Regions from separate parts of the Methylobacterium sp. J-092 genome, predicted to be linked through region 2. Evidence: riboswitches for the same ligand, from Rfam matches in the RefSeq annotation. Region 2 holds a riboswitch; the other holds the start of a gene.
What was found. Region 2 has a riboswitch for thiamine pyrophosphate ahead of thiO (glycine oxidase ThiO). Riboswitches for the same ligand answer to the same signal wherever they lie in the genome.

Region 1 (3,478 bases), on a different contig from region 2:
GAACAGGCCCGACAGCAGGAAGAAGTCCGGGATCCGGAACGGCTTCGCGAAGCTCACCACCGTGTGGAGGAAACCCTCGCCGTCCATCGCCTCGCCGGTGCCGAGGGTGGAATGCATCATCACCACGAGGAGGATGCAGATGCCCTTGGCGACGTCGACCCAGGCGAGACGCATCGCATCCCCCGGCCCCGCCGTGCCCGCCGCCCCCGCCATCACCGCCTCCGCCCGGTCGCCCCGTCGGCGCAACCCTTGGGCGGGATGCGTAAAGGCCGCCTGAGCCCCGCAGCGCCATCGCGCGGCATGGCGAACGCGGGGTGAATCCGCTCCGGGGCCCGGCGTCAGCTCTTGCGCTTGGCCGAGCGACGGTCCCGCGTCATCCGCGTGGCAGCGTGGAAGTCGTCGGGCTTGGTCCGCACCCAGGCGATGAAGCGCGCGATCTCCGGCTCGGCGCGGAGCGCGCCGACGTCGGCGAGGCGCCGGGCGAGCTCGGCTTCGCTGTGGCGGGCATGGATCGCCGAGTGGCAGACCTGGTGCAGCCGCACGGTGGTGCCGTGGGTGCCGCCCTTCAGCTTCGGCACGAGGTGATGCAGGCTCGAGCGGGCGCGGGGCGGGATCGGACGCTCGCAGAGCGGGCAGATCACCGGCTCGGGGCTGCGCCCCTGCGTCTCGGGATCGTCCTCGCGCCAGCGCCGCTCGCGTCGCCCCACCGCCTCGCCTCCGTTCGCATCGGGTCCGACCGGCGATATGGGATTGCGGGAAAACCGCGGCGCGGCGTCAAGGCGTCGCTGCGGCGAGCGCCGGGCAGCCCGGCCGGACGCGGTCGCCGAACAGGGTTTCGGCCAGGCGATCGTGGGTTCCGAGCACCGAGACGTGGTCGCCGGCGACCGCCTCGAAGCGGGCGCTCGCGCCCGCCGCCGTGGCGAGGCGGCGCCCGAGCTTCACCGGCACGACGCCGTCCGCCGTGCCGTGGACGATCAGCATCGGCCCGCCGGCCCGCGCGATGCGCGCATCGGAGCGCCAGGTATCGCGCAGGAGGAATGTCGGCGCGTAGGGGAAGGCGAGGCGCACGATGCCGGGCAGCGAATCGAACGGCGCCTCGAGGTAGAGCCCGAGATGCGGCACCCGCTCCGCCACGGCGACCGCGACCGCGGCGCCGAGGGAATGACCGTGCAGCAGGATCGGCGCGCCGGGCGCCCGCCGCGCGGCCTCGGCGACGGCCGCGAGCCCGTCGGCGATCAGCCCCTCCTCCGTCGGCGTGCCGGTCGAGCCGGGATAGCCGCGATAGGCGATCGCCAGCACGCCCCATCCGGCGCCGGACCAGGGCGCGGCGGCGAAGCGCGCAGCCGCGGGCTCGGGGCGCGAGCCGTTGCCGTGGAAGCTGACCACGACGCCGCAGCCGGGGCGCTGCGCCCGCCACAGGGCATGCAGGCGCTCGTCGTCGGCGGTGACGAGCGAGATCGCTTCGGTGCCCGGCGGCACCGGCAGGCGTGCGCGCGGGCCGGCGATGAAGGCGCCCGGGTAGATGAGGTTGCGCTGGAAGACGGCCAGCGCGGCGATGGGGCCGCCGAAGACGATGGCGGCGGCCGCCAGGACGAGCAGGATGCGCATGGGTCTCCGCCGGGTCTCGCGGCCGGACCCTAACCGTTCCGCGGCGACGCCGGCAGCCGTCCGTCCCGGCATGGTCTGCCGCACGCATTGACAAAGTCCGGCGGCACGCGGAGATTCGAACCATTCCGAGGGGGGCCCCGCAACCGGGGGCTGAGAGTGGACGCGACGTCCTGACCCTTGAACCTGATCCGGCTCGTACCGGCGGAGGGACGGGAACCTGCGGCGCCGATCCCGGCGTCTGCCGCTTCATCGCATCTCCATCGACGCGTGCCGGGTCGCCCCAAAGCCGGGAGACCCACTCGATGAACGCGCCCGTCCTTTCCAAAGACGTCAAGGGAAGTCCCGAGACCGTGACCACGGGTCCGGTGACTGGCTCGCGCAAGGTCTACGCGAGCGTGGCCGGCCGGGAGGACATCCGGGTGCCGTTCCGCGAGATCGTGCTGACCGACCCGAACGAGCCGGCGGTGCGGGTCTACGACCCGTCCGGCCCCTACACCGAGACCGACGCCCGCATCGACCTCGCCAAGGGCCTGCCGACCCTGCGCGACCCGTGGATCGCCAAGCGCGACTACGCCGCCGTGGAGCCGCGCATCGTGAAGCCCGAGGACAACGGCTTCGTGCCGGCCGACAAGCTGGTGGCCCCCTGCCCCGCCGAGCGGACGATCCGCAAGGCCGGCCCGGGCCAGATGGTGACGCAGTACGAGTTCGCCCGCGCCGGGATCGTCACCGAGGAGATGATCTACGTCGCCCACCGCGAGAACCTGTGCCGCGAGCAGATGCTCGACCGGGCGCACGCGGCGCTCGCCGATGGCGAGAGCTTCGGCGCCTCGGTGCCGCCGTTCATCACGCCCGAGTTCGTGCGCGACGAGGTCGCCCGTGGCCGGGCGATCATCCCGGCCAACATCAACCACACCGAGCTGGAGCCGATGGCGATCGGCCGGAACTTCCTGGTGAAGATCAACGCCAACATCGGCAACTCGGCCGTCACCTCGTCGGCGGCGGAAGAGGTGGAGAAGCTGGTCTGGTCGATCCGCTGGGGCGCCGACACGGTGATGGACCTGTCGACCGGCCGCAACATCCACAACATCCGCTCGTGGATCATCCGCAACTCGCCGGTGCCGATCGGCACGGTGCCGATCTACCAAGCGCTCGAGAAGGTCGGCGGCGATCCGCTCAAGCTCGACTGGGAGGTGTTCAAGGACACGCTCATCGAGCAGGCCGAGCAGGGCATCGACTACTTCACGATCCATGCCGGCGTGCGCCTCGCCCACGTGCCGCTCACCGCGCGGCGCGTCACCGGCATCGTGTCGCGCGGCGGCTCGATCATGGCGCGCTGGTGCCTGGCCGGGCACCGCGAATCGTTCCTCTACGAGCGCTTCGAGGAGATCTGCGACATCTGCCGCGCCTACGACGTCTCGTTCTCGCTCGGCGACGGCCTCCGCCCCGGCTCGATCGCCGACGCGAACGACGCGGCGCAGTTCGCCGAGCTCGAGACGCTGGGTGAGCTGACCAAGATCGCCTGGAACAAGGGTTGCCAGACGATGATCGAGGGGCCGGGCCACGTGCCGATGCACAAGGTCAAGGTCAACATGGAGAAGCAGCTCGCCGAGTGCGGCGAGGCGCCGTTCTACACCCTCGGCCCGCTGACCACCGACATCGCGCCGGGCTACGACCACATCACCTCCGGCATCGGCGCGGCGATGATCGGCTGGTTCGGCTGCGCGATGCTCTGCTACGTCACGCCCAAGGAGCATCTCGGGCTGCCCAACCGCGACGACGTGAAGACCGGCGTCATCACCTACAAGATCGCCGCCCACGCCGCGGATCTGGCCAAGGGCCACCCGGCGGCGCAGCTGCGCGACGACGCCCT
Region 2 (3,478 bases):
GATCGCGGGCTTCGCCGAGCGCCTCAACGCGGTCGGCGTTCCGGTGGACCGGACCTCGACGGCGATCGATACGCTGCACTCGGAATATTCCGGCATCGGCCGCATCTGGACGCGCGAGTCCGGCACGACGGTGCGCCTGTTCCCGCACGGCGAAGCCTCCGAGCGCGCCTACGCGGCGAGCCCGTTCCGCAAGGTGCACGAGGACGGCGAATGGCTGATCCTCGACCTCGCCGAGACGCCGGACGACGCCTACTCGGTGATCCCCGACCTGAGGGCCGCCGGCTACCGCCACTACATCGTGGTGCCGCTGTTCTTCACCAACGGCACGCACAACGGCATCACCTTCGCCACCCGCGACCCGGACGGATTCCGAGACGAGGACGTGGCGATCCTGCGCTTCATCATGCCGGCCCTGGCCGCGGTGATGGAGATGCGGATCGTCACCAAGCAGCTCGACACGGTGCTGCGCATCTACGTCGGCGACGAGCCGCACCGCGCCATTCTGTCGGGCGACATCCGCCGCGGGCAGGTGAAGCGCATCCGCTCGGCGATCCTGTTCGCCGACATGCGCGACTACACCCGCATCTCGGCGAACATGACGCCGGAAGAGGCGGTCGATCTGCTCAACATCTTCTTCGACTGCCTCGTGCCGCCGATCGAGCGGGAGGGCGGCGAGGTGCTGAAGTATCTCGGCGACGGCCTGCTTGCCATCTTCCGCGAGCCGGGTGACGACCTCGGCGGCGCCGCCAAGGGGGCGCTGACGGCGGCACAAAGTGCGCTCGCGGCACTGGAGGAGGCCAACACCCTCCACCAATTCGCAGTGCCGATGATGGCCGGCATCGCGCTCCATCACGGCGAGGCGGCCTACGGCAACGTCGGCTCGGGCACGCGCCTCGACTTCACGGTCATCGGCCGCGACGTGAACATGGCGAGCCGCATCGCCCGGCTCAACAAGACGCTCGGCGAGCCGCTGCTGATGTCGAAGCCCTTCGTCGACTTCCTGTGGGGCGATCCGGTGCCGCTCGGCGAGCACGTGCTCGATGGGTTCGCCGAGCCGATGATGGTCTATCGCCCGCGCCCGAAGCCGCACCGCGGCCGGGGCTGAGGCGGGCCTCAGCCCCGCAGCGTCATCGTCCCGCCGGCGATGCTGAAGTCGCGCACGCGCTTCAGGAACGACATGCCGAGGAGGTTCGTGCCGAGGCGTCCGCTCGGGACGATCACGGCCTCGACGTCGCGCACGGTGACGGGCCCGATCCGGATCGTGCCGATCCGCACCGGCGCGACGCGGATCGTCCCGTTGGCGGTCATCACCGGGCGCGTGAAGTCCCGCGGCCCGACGACGATGCCGAGGCGGGCGGCATCCTCTTCCGCGAAGCTGCACGTCGTGGCCCCGGTGTCGACCATCATGCGCAGCGATCGCCCGTCGACCAGCGCGTCGGCGAGGAAGTGGCCGTTGCGGTCGGCACCGAGCGCGATCGCCGTCGGCGCGGACGCAACCAGTTGCACCGTCGGCACGGGCGGCGCCGCGGCCTTGCGGCTGGTCAGGCGGTTGCCGATGCCGCCGAGCACCCCCGCGACGAGGCCGGCCGCGAGGCAGAGCATCAGGATCGTCCGCATCGCCTACCTTCGCCCCCGCCGATCGAGGACGCATAGACGAGCACGACGCCGGTGAACGATGCGTGGCGGCGTGCCCGCCGCCGGACGGAACCGCGCGGCCATCTGCCGACAGGGTTTCCGGTCCGTCTCGGCGCGACGACGAATCGCGCGCATCCGCAGGAGGGGATCGGCCCGCGGGGTTGACCGAGGCGGCCGGCGGGACCACATCTGCGGTGTTCCAGGGAGATCCCCGGCAAGGGGCTGAGAAACCGCTGGCAGGCTCGTGAGGGCCCGCGGCGCGGAAATCCTTCGAACCTGATCCGGTTCACACCGGCGTAGGGATTGGACCGTGGGCGCCGTCTTCGACGACGGGGTGCCCCAGCTTCTCAGATGAAGCGTCAGGCCCGGTCTCTGCGACAGCACGCGGAGGATCACTTGGGTCGTCATTCGGGTCGTCACGCAGCATCACCGATCGGGACGCGCCGGACGAGCGGCAGCGCCCGGCCAACCGTCCCGCTGCCGGCGCGTGCCGACGTCGCGATCGTCGGCGGCGGCCTGATCGGACTGTCGATCGCCTGGCGGCTGGCGCAGGCCGGGCGGTCCGTCGTCGTGGTCGAGCGGGAGACCATCGGCTCCGGCGCGAGCCTCGCCGCCACGGGCATGCTGGCGCCGGCGGCCGAGCACGAGCCCGGCTCCGACCCGCTGCTGCCGCTGGCGCTTGATTCGCTCCGGCGCTGGCCGGGGTTTCGCGCCGAGCTCGAAGCGGCGTCCGGCCTCGACATCGACTACCGCGAGGACGGGACGCTGGTGCTGGCCATCGGGCGCGACGAGGTCGAGCGCCTGCGCTTCCGCTTCGACCTGCAGCGCCGCTCGGGCGTCGCCGCCGAGTGGATCGCGGGTGCCGACGTGCGTCGCCGCGAGCCGGCCCTCCGCCCCTCGGTCACCGCGGGCGTGCTCTGCCCGCTCGATCATCAGGTCGACCCGAGCCGGGTGATGGCGGCGCTCGTCGAGGCGTGCCGTGCCGCCGGCGTGGCGCTCGTCGAGAACAGCCCGGTCGTCGCCCTCGAACGCACGGGCGGCCGCGTCGCGGGCCTGCGCACCGCCGACGGCGTGGTCGTGGCCGAGACCGTGGTGCTCGCCGCCGGCGCCTGGAGCGGCGAGGGCGGCCTGCTGCCGCAAAGCCTCGCCCTGCCCGTGCGCCCGCTGAAGGGACAGTCGCTGGCGCTGAAGACCACGGCCCGCACCGGCACGCTCTCCCACATGGTCTGGACCGAGCAGGTCCACATGGCGCCGAAGAGCGACGGCCACATCGTCGTCGGCGCGACGGTCGAGGATTGCGGCTTCCGCCCCGGCGTCACCGCCGGCGGGCTCTATGCCCTGCTCGAAGGCGCGCGCCGGGTGCTGCCCGGCATCGAGGAGATGGAGGTCGAGGCCGTCTGGAGCGGGTTCCGCCCGACCTCGGACGACGACGCGCCGATCCTCGGTGAGATCGCCCCCGGCCTGGTGGTCGCCACCGGCCACCATCGCAACGGCTACCTGCTCGCCCCGGTGACCGCCGACGCGATCGCCGCCCTCGTCACGACGGGCGCGATGCCGGCGGTCGCGCAGGACTTCTCGCTGGCGCGGTTCGCGCCGGGCGCCGAGCTGAGGGCGTCGGCATGAAGCTGACGGTGAACGGACAGGCTCGCGAGATCGAGGCCGCCGACGTCGCCGCCCTGTTCGCGCAGGCGGCGGAGGAGACCGGCAGCACCGATCCGCAGGGCGTCGCCATCGCGCTCAACGGCCGCGTCGTCCGCCGCCGCGACTGGGACACCACACCGATCTCCGAGGGCGACCGCATCGAGATCGTACGCGCCATGCAGGGAGGCTAGAAGATGGTCGA

Region 1: another riboswitch for thiamine pyrophosphate. It lies ahead of thiC (phosphomethylpyrimidine synthase ThiC); the one in region 2 lies ahead of thiO (glycine oxidase ThiO).

The regions. Positions count from the first base shown of each region.
Region 1 covers NZ_JAKSXU010000061.1:48,045-51,522, reverse strand. The annotation lists gene MKK60_RS05870 (acyltransferase family protein) at 1-213, opposite strand, end outside; gene MKK60_RS05865 (HNH endonuclease) at 339-707, opposite strand; gene MKK60_RS05860 (alpha/beta hydrolase) at 775-1,608, opposite strand; TPP riboswitch at 1,727-1,835, shown strand; gene thiC (phosphomethylpyrimidine synthase ThiC) at 1,911-3,478, shown strand, end outside.
Region 2 covers NZ_JAKSXU010000196.1:63,148-66,625, forward strand. The annotation lists gene MKK60_RS23350 (adenylate/guanylate cyclase domain-containing protein) at 1-1,105, shown strand, start outside; gene MKK60_RS23355 (TIGR02281 family clan AA aspartic protease) at 1,114-1,617, opposite strand; TPP riboswitch at 1,828-1,956, shown strand; gene thiO (glycine oxidase ThiO) at 2,032-3,258, shown strand; gene thiS (sulfur carrier protein ThiS) at 3,255-3,467, shown strand; gene MKK60_RS23370 (thiazole synthase) at 3,471-3,478, shown strand, end outside.